One region of the Aliivibrio thorii genome, then DNA from elsewhere that is predicted to be linked to it. Evidence: predicted binding sites of a transcription regulator. Region 1 holds the regulator's gene; the other holds the start of a gene.
The links. The regulator CRP, encoded in region 1, controls carbon source genes, mostly activating them, when cyclic AMP is high. The targets are predictions, from matches to a motif close to TGTGANNNNNNTCACA.

Region 2: the regulator CRP is predicted to act here: its motif matches at 2,299-2,314, upstream of AC2IP4_RS02550 (NupC/NupG family nucleoside CNT transporter).

The regions. Positions count from the first base shown of each region.
Region 1 covers NZ_CM170654.1:308,765-312,852, forward strand. Annotated here, with positions in the region: gene astD (succinylglutamate-semialdehyde dehydrogenase) at 1-430, shown strand, start outside; gene AC2IP4_RS01450 (DUF1338 domain-containing protein) at 443-1,237, shown strand; gene crp (cAMP-activated global transcriptional regulator CRP) at 1,308-1,940, opposite strand; gene AC2IP4_RS01460 (OsmC family protein) at 2,186-2,587, shown strand; gene hslU (ATP-dependent protease ATPase subunit HslU) at 2,686-4,020, opposite strand; gene hslV (ATP-dependent protease subunit HslV) at 4,043-4,088, opposite strand, start outside.
Region 2 covers NZ_CM170654.1:577,472-581,559, reverse strand. Annotated here, with positions in the region: gene AC2IP4_RS02555 (anaerobic C4-dicarboxylate transporter) at 1-749, shown strand, start outside; gene AC2IP4_RS02550 (NupC/NupG family nucleoside CNT transporter) at 832-2,046, opposite strand; gene AC2IP4_RS02545 (DUF2301 domain-containing membrane protein) at 2,480-3,040, shown strand; gene AC2IP4_RS02540 (ABC transporter permease) at 3,168-4,088, shown strand, end outside.

The DNA of each region.
Region 1 (4,088 bases):
TGAATCACTGCTTGAGGCGAAAAGCTTAGGTCACGCCTTTGTTTCTCCGGGCATTATCGATGCCACTAATGTTGCTGAATTGCCGGATGAAGAATACTTTGGCCCATTATTGCAAATAGTACGCTATGAAACGTTAGAAGAAGCGGTAGAGCTTGCTAATGACACTCGTTATGGTTTATCGGCAGGCCTTGTTTCAACGAATGACAATGAGTGGGAATATTTTGTAGAGCATATTCGTGCAGGTATTGTAAATCGTAACCGTCAATTAACTGGAGCAAGTGGTGACGCGCCATTTGGTGGTCCGGGTGCATCAGGCAATATGAAACCAAGTGCTTACTATGCGGCAGATTATTGTGCCTACCCAATGGCCTCAATGGAAGGCGATACCTGTGAAATTCCCGCTCAACTGTCTCCGGGTTTAACTTTATAAGAGGTGATAGGCATGAATAACGTAACGTCTTTATTTTCGTCATTATGGCAAGATTATATTGCTCGTTTATCCCCATCGGCAGGAAGGGTTCATCAGTTATTATCTAATGGCGATGAATTGATTAACGATCACATTGCATTACGTACGTTTAATTTGCCTAAGGTTGGCTTGCAAACGTTAGCCGCCCCATTTTTAGCAATAGGGTATAAAGCGTGTGAGACGTATGATTTTGAGACTAAAAAACTCAAAGCACAGCATTTTGAGCATCCAGATCCTAATGTGCCACTTGTTTTTATTAGTGAGATTTTAGTTGAAGAGCTATCGCTTGAGACTCAGAACATTATTCATGCTTTGGTTGAACAGGTGCCAGCGCATTATTTTGCGACCAGCGATTTTCTTTCAGCGGGCCGTCCTTGGGCGTTAAGTTTTGAGGAATATCAAATCTTAGCAAAAGAGAGTGAGTACGCTTCTTGGTTAGCTGCTCATGGCTATGGCGCAAATCACTTTACGGTTTATGTTAATCAGCTTGAAGCGTTTGCTGAAGTGGTTGATGTGAACCAACACTTACGTGATGCTGGTTTTGCAATGAACGAAGTGGGTGGTGAAGTGAAAGGCTCTCCTGAGGTTTACTTAGAACAGTCATCAACCATGGCCGATAAAGTGAAAGTGAGCTTTACTGAGGGTGAGTTTGACATCCCTGGTGGATTTTATGAGTTTGCTAAGCGTTATTCGCTACCTAATGGCAAGATATATACAGGATTTGTCGCTGCATCTGCTGATAAAATTTTTGAAAGCACAGACAGTTAATTCTAAAATTTAGGCATAAAAAAACGCAGCTCAAGAGCTGCGTTTTTATTTGTTTAAGATAAGCGTTAAATTAACGAGTACCGTAAACTACAATTGTTTTACCGTGTGCTGAGATCAAGTTTTGCTCTTCAAGCATCTTCAAGATGCGGCCAACAGTTTCACGTGAACAACCTACAATTTGACCGATCTCTTGACGAGTGATCTTAATTTGCATGCCATCTGGGTGAGTCATTGCATCTGGTTGTTTAGCTAGATTCAATAGAGTCTGAGCGATACGGCCTGTAACGTCTAGGAATGCTAAATCACCTACTTTTTGGCTAGTGATTTGTAGACGAGTTGCCATTTGAGCAGAAAGACGCATCAGAATATCTGGGTTTACTTGAATAAGCTGACGGAATTTCTTAAATGAAATTTCAGCCACTTCACAAGGGCTTTTAGCACGAACCCATGCTGAACGTTCTTGACCTTCTTCAAACAAGCCAAGTTCACCGATGAAATCACCTTGGTTAAGGTAAGAAAGGATCATTTCCTTTCCTTCTTCATCTTTGATAAGTACAGCAACAGAACCTTTTACGATGTAGTAAAGAGTCTCAGCTTTTTCACCCGCGTGAATCAAAGTACTTTTTGATGGGTACTTATGAATGTGACAATGAGATAAGAACCACTCTAATGTTGGATCTGTCTGAGGTTTACCTAGAACCATACTTTATACTTCCTCTGCGTTTGCCAAGTAGGCGATGTCCATTTTAAAATAACTGAGCCAAATATCAGTTTGGCCTATACAATATGGTTATCGGAACAAGGCTGCATGTTCGTTGAGATAATTGATAAAATCATACCCTGTTTCGCAACCGATTTCTTGACTTTGATCGTATGAATAGTGCGACCAAGGGCACAGTTTCGTGAAATGGATCATGAGTTTTCCTTTTATGTAGTAAAGAGGCTTTTATGAATGCTGAAGTTAAATGGATTGATGGATTTACTTTCTTAGGTCAATCTCAATCAGGTCACTCTGTGGTAATGGATGGAAATGGTGGTGAAAAAGCCCCAAGCCCGATGGAATTAGTGTTAATGGCCGCTGGTGGATGCAGTTCTGTTGATGTTGTTGATGGTCTAAAATCCGCAAATCAAGAAGTACTTGGTTGTGTTGCAAAGCTATCAAGTGAGCGTCGTGAAACTGCGCCGAAGCTGTTTACTCATATTAATATTCACTTTGAAGTGAGTGGCGATAACCTTAATCCTAAGGTGGTTGAGCAAGTCACCGCTGATTCATTACAGAAATATTGTTCGGTGTGTTTAATGCTAGGTGAAGGCATTGAGGTGACGCATTCTTGGGAAATTATTGCTTAAATAATTCTTTGCAAAGAAAAGCCTCATACATTTTGATGTATGAGGCTTTATTTTTAACTCGTAATAATGAACTGATAATTACGAGTATTAGTCGTCCATTATAGAATAAAGCGACTTAGATCTTCATCTGCGACTAGATCACCCAAGCGAGAGGTAACGTAAGCTGCATCAACAGTTAGGCTTTCACCGTCTTTTTCAGATGCATCGTAAGAGATCTCTTCCATTAGACGTTCCATTACAGTATGTAGACGACGTGCGCCAATGTTTTCTGTGCTTTCGTTCACTTGGAATGCTGATTCTGCAATACGAGTAATGCCATCTTCAGTAAACTCAAGATTAACATTTTCTGTCGCTAATAACGCGATGTATTGTTCTGTTAACGAGGCATTTGGTTCTGTCAGGATACGTTTAAAGTCGTTCGCAGTTAATGCTTCAAGTTCAACACGAATAGGCAATCGACCTTGCAATTCAGGGATAAGATCCGATGGCTTAGCCATTTGAAATGCACCTGAAGTGATAAATAACATGTGATCTGTTTTTACCATACCATGCTTCGTACTTACTGTGCTGCCTTCTACTAATGGAAGTAGGTCACGTTGCACGCCTTCACGAGATACATCACCAGATTGAGAGTTGGAATCTTTACAGATTTTATCAATCTCATCAATAAAGACGATACCGTGATTTTCCACATTGAAAATAGCTTGTTCTTTTAGCTCTTCAGGGTTAACTAATTTAGCACCTTCTTCTTCAGCTAGGGCTTTAAGTGCGTCTTTGATTTTCATCTTACGCTTTTTAGTTGTGTCACCACCAGATAGGTTTTGGAACATACCTTGAAGTTGGTTTGTCATCTCTTCCATACCAGGAGGAGCCATGATTTCTACGCCAACTTGAGGTGCAGCAACATCGACTTCGATTTCTTTATCGTCTAGATTACCTTCACGTAATTTTTTACGGAAAGATTGGCGAGTACCAGAGTCATTATCACCTTCTTCATTTTTACCCCATGCATCGCGTGCAGGAGGTAATAGAATGTCTAGAATACGATCTTCAGCTTGTTCTTCGGCTCGGAATTTTACTTTGTCTACCGCTTGTTGATGCGTCATTTTTATTGCAACATCAGTTAAGTCGCGAATGATGCTATCAACTTCTTTACCGACGTAACCCACTTCAGTAAATTTAGTTGCTTCAACTTTGATGAAAGGTGCATTCGCTAGTTTCGCTAAGCGACGTGCAATTTCAGTTTTACCAACCCCTGTTGGTCCGATCATTAAAATATTTTTTGGTGTAACTTCTGCACGCAACTCAGGGTTAAGTTGCATACGACGCCAGCGATTACGTAAGGCAATAGCAACGGAACGCTTTGCTTTATCTTGACCAATAATATGGCTATCTAGTTCGTGTACTATTTCACGAGGAGTCATCTCAGACATGGGTATTCCTTATTATCTGTCGTTAAACGTTCAATTCTTCAACGGTATGATTATGGTTAGTGTAGACG
Region 2 (4,088 bases), 270 kb from region 1:
AAGAACTGGAAGATGATGAAGAATACCAAGCACGCTTAAAAGATCCTGTCTGGCGTGAAAAAATCTTAAATACAACATCAACCTCTTTAGATGAACAACTACCAACTAAAGCACGTAATGCGGTACTTATCTTCCTAGGGGCAATTGTTTCTATCGTCGTTATCGCTATGTGGCCAGAAGTAAGAACTATCATTGAAGGTGGCGCTCCGATCAAAATGTCTGTTGTGATCCAAATGATGATGTTAGCGTTTGGTGGTGTGATTCTATTAGCGACGAAAACCGATCCTCGTGACGTGCCTAATGGTGTGGTATTTAAATCAGGTATGGTGGCAGCGATAGCTATCTTCGGTATCGCTTGGATGTCTGATACTTACTTCCAATATGCGATGCCTCAATTTAGGGCGGGCATTGTCGATATGGTGACACTTCACCCATGGACATTTGCTTTGGCACTATTCATTGTATCGGTAGTTGTAAACTCTCAAGCAGCAACGGCTCGTATGATGCTACCTGTTGGTCTGGCTTTAGGGTTAGAGCCAGCCTTAGTGATTGGTTTAATGCCTGCCGTTTATGGTTACTTCTTTATTCCAAATTACCCATCAGACATTGCAACAGTTAACTTTGATAGCTCAGGAACCACCAAGATTGGTAAGTACTACTTTAACCATTCATTTATGTCAGTAGGTTTAATCGGAGTCATTTCTGCCTGTATGGTTGGTTATGTATTAGGCCAAATTGTCATCGGCTAATTTGACCTCATATTTTTAAACAAAAGCCCATACGTATTTTCATACAGCATGGGCTTTTTATTTTTAACTTGAAGTTAAATGATTACAACGACAAGCTAAAGAATAATCCCGCTAAACATGCACTCATAAGGTTTGCTAACGTACCTGCCAGTACCGCTTTAAAACCCATATTTGCAACTTCAGCACGACGCTCTGGTGCCATAACACCAATTGAGCCTAACTGAACCGCGATAGAACTTACGTTCGCAAAACCACATAGTGCAAATGTGATAATCACTTGACTGTATGCTGATAGTTGATCTTTATGTTGAACAAAATCAATAAATGCAACGAACTCGTTCAATATTACTTTTTGACCGATATAAGAACCAGCCATCACCATTTCAGCTTTTGGAATACCAATAATCCAAGCTACTGGTGCAAACAAGTAACCAAAAACAGTTTGTAATGTTACGCCAGCAAAACCAAACCATTCAGCAACCATTTCTAAGCCGCTGTTTAGCATAGCAATCACACTAACAAATGCGATCAACATAGTACCTACCGCTACTGCGATTTTCATACCATTCATTGCACCACTTGCTAATGCATCAATAACGTTACTTTGTTCACTTCTATCAATAGTTAATTCATGTTGATCAACTGGCGTTTCTTGTTCTGGGACTAAAATCTTAGCCATCAATAAACTGCCTGGTGCAGCCATAAAGCTTGCTGCAATTAAATATTTAAGCTCAACACCTAAACCTGCATAACCACCAAGTACACTACCTGCAACCGATGCCATACCACCCGCCATTACTGCAAACAATTCTGAGCGAGTCATTTGAGGTAAGAATGGACGAATAAGTAGAGGAGATTCACCTTGAGATAAAAAGATATTACCAGTAGCAACTAATGACTCAACTTTACTTGTACCCAGGAATTTTTGAATTGCACCACCTAAAACAGCAATGACTTTTTGCATGATGCCTAAATAATATAAAGCAGAAATTAAAGCACTAAAGAAGATGATGATTGGTAAGACACGAATTGCGAAGATAAAACCATTTGAAGCTAAGTCACCGAATAAAAATGCAATACCTTCATCCGCAAAACCTAATAAACTAGAAACCCCACTACTAAGAGCTGCTAGCGCTGCTTGTCCCCAAGGAAAATAAAGAACAAGAGCAGCGAAAGAGAATTGTAAAAAAAGAGCTCTTAGAACGGTTTTCCAATTGATAGCTGAACGCTTCTCTGAAAATACCCATGCACAAAAGATAAGCGCACACATGCCTATAAGGCTAAATAAAATGGTCATAATAATGCCTATTTAATAGATTGAGGTAAAGATGAAGAAACGAAAGGACTCGCCATAGAGGATGACGATAAAGGTATAAAGTAGTTACTCCAAGAGGAAGGAATAACATTATATAAAAAGATGTTCATTTGGGTTCCTTTACAAGCTGTTTAACAGTAGCTGGTCCTAATCCTTGGGGTCATTCACTGTTCCATGTGACGGCTTGTATTGGGGGAAGGAGTATACATAGCGCAGATTTAAAATCATCTTTTATGTGATACAAATCACTAATTTTTACTTCCTAGAAAAATATTGACAGCAAATAATTACAAACATGAAAAGTAACCCCTTACGAGCAACATTAAAATTAAACATTTACAACGAAATTCACACAATAAACATTCACTAAGCATGCTAAAGTTAATAATAGAATATCTACCTTGAGTACTTAAATATGGCAAATACAGAACATATTGAGATATTAGATTCTCTAGATAAAATCAGCGTTATTACCTACCGATTGGGCATTACGTTATTTTCTCTAACTCTATTTCTAAGTAGCCTTGCTATTGCCGATGATATTTCGTTGGTATTAATTGATGGCTCATTAAAAGAATTTACTTTTATAACTCTTGCTCTTTCCGCCGCAATGAGTGCTGCAAATTTACATGTTTATGATAAGAAAATAAGAATGCTCATTACCTGGTCAGCTTGGATAGGATTAGTACTATTAAGCTTATTAGATGACAGCCGTTTCTTTTGGCTTCCTGTTGGGTTTATTTTTGTTACTTTTTCTGGCATAGCCTTAAAGGAATCATTCTGTTTTAAAGTGATGGGATTAAGGCTTGTACCATTTCTATTATGTATCGCTACACTGATGTTAGCGATGGAGGTATGGCTTATTGCATTAATATGCTTAGCTCTATCTGGTGTGATTTTTCTTTTTTTAGCCATTCAGAAATGGAGAATGCCTCTTCATTTTGATATTGGTAATAAAGGGAATTATCAAAACTAGCACCTCACTAAAAATGAACTAATTAGTTTACTTTTTGTCTTATTCAATACATTATCAGTGATAGTACATAATCTTATTTCACTACTATTCGCTTATTTTTAATATAGGTATTACTAACAAGACCATGATATTACCATTTTTTTATATTTTACTTATCATGGTTTGCATTCTTCCGCTCCTTCCTGGGATCCTCGGAATTTTAAGTGCATCTTTAAGCTATATGCCCCCAATTGGTCTAGATACCTTATCTTTCAATGGATATATATCTGTCTTTGAATGGAGTGGTATTTGGCACTCCATCTCCTTAACAATAAGCAGTGCCTTTATCAGTACGCTTATCTCTTGTTTGATTACTTTTATAATTCTACAAAGTACATGGCAATTATCTGTTTGGAAAAAAATAGAACCTTTACTATCTCCACTTCTTGCTATGCCTCATGTCGCTTTTGCTATTGGGTTCGCTTTTCTCTTTTCACCAACAGGAATAGCTGCAAGACTACTTAACCCTGTCGGAGATTTTGATTTTCCCGTAATTATTAATGACGCCATTAATGTCGGACTTATTTTAGTTTTGATTATTAAAGAAGTGCCTTTTCTTCTTTTAATGAGCATTTCTATTATGCAACAACTCAATGTCGATCAAACGGCAAAAATAGCAACAAGCCTAGGGTATCAACGTCACCAAATATGGTGGAAATGTATATTTCCACAATGGCTTAAAAAAATACGATTTCCGCTATTAGCGGTGATTGCCTATAGCGTATCAGTGGTTGATGTAAGCTTAATTATAGGGGCAACTAACCCACCCACATTTGCAGTATTAGTGTGGCAATGGTTTAGTGATCCTGATATTCAATTACAGCCTAGAGCAGGTGCAGGGGCTATCATACTCCTTGTTATTTGCTTTTTACTCATAGCTTTTCATCGTTTTCTAGAGTGGGGAATTACAACCTACTGTCGTCATTGGCAAATATCTGGACGCATGGGACTTCGCCTCCCTGGCTTAGCTTTTTTTACTGCTGTTGCAAGTATCGTCGCTCTATCATTA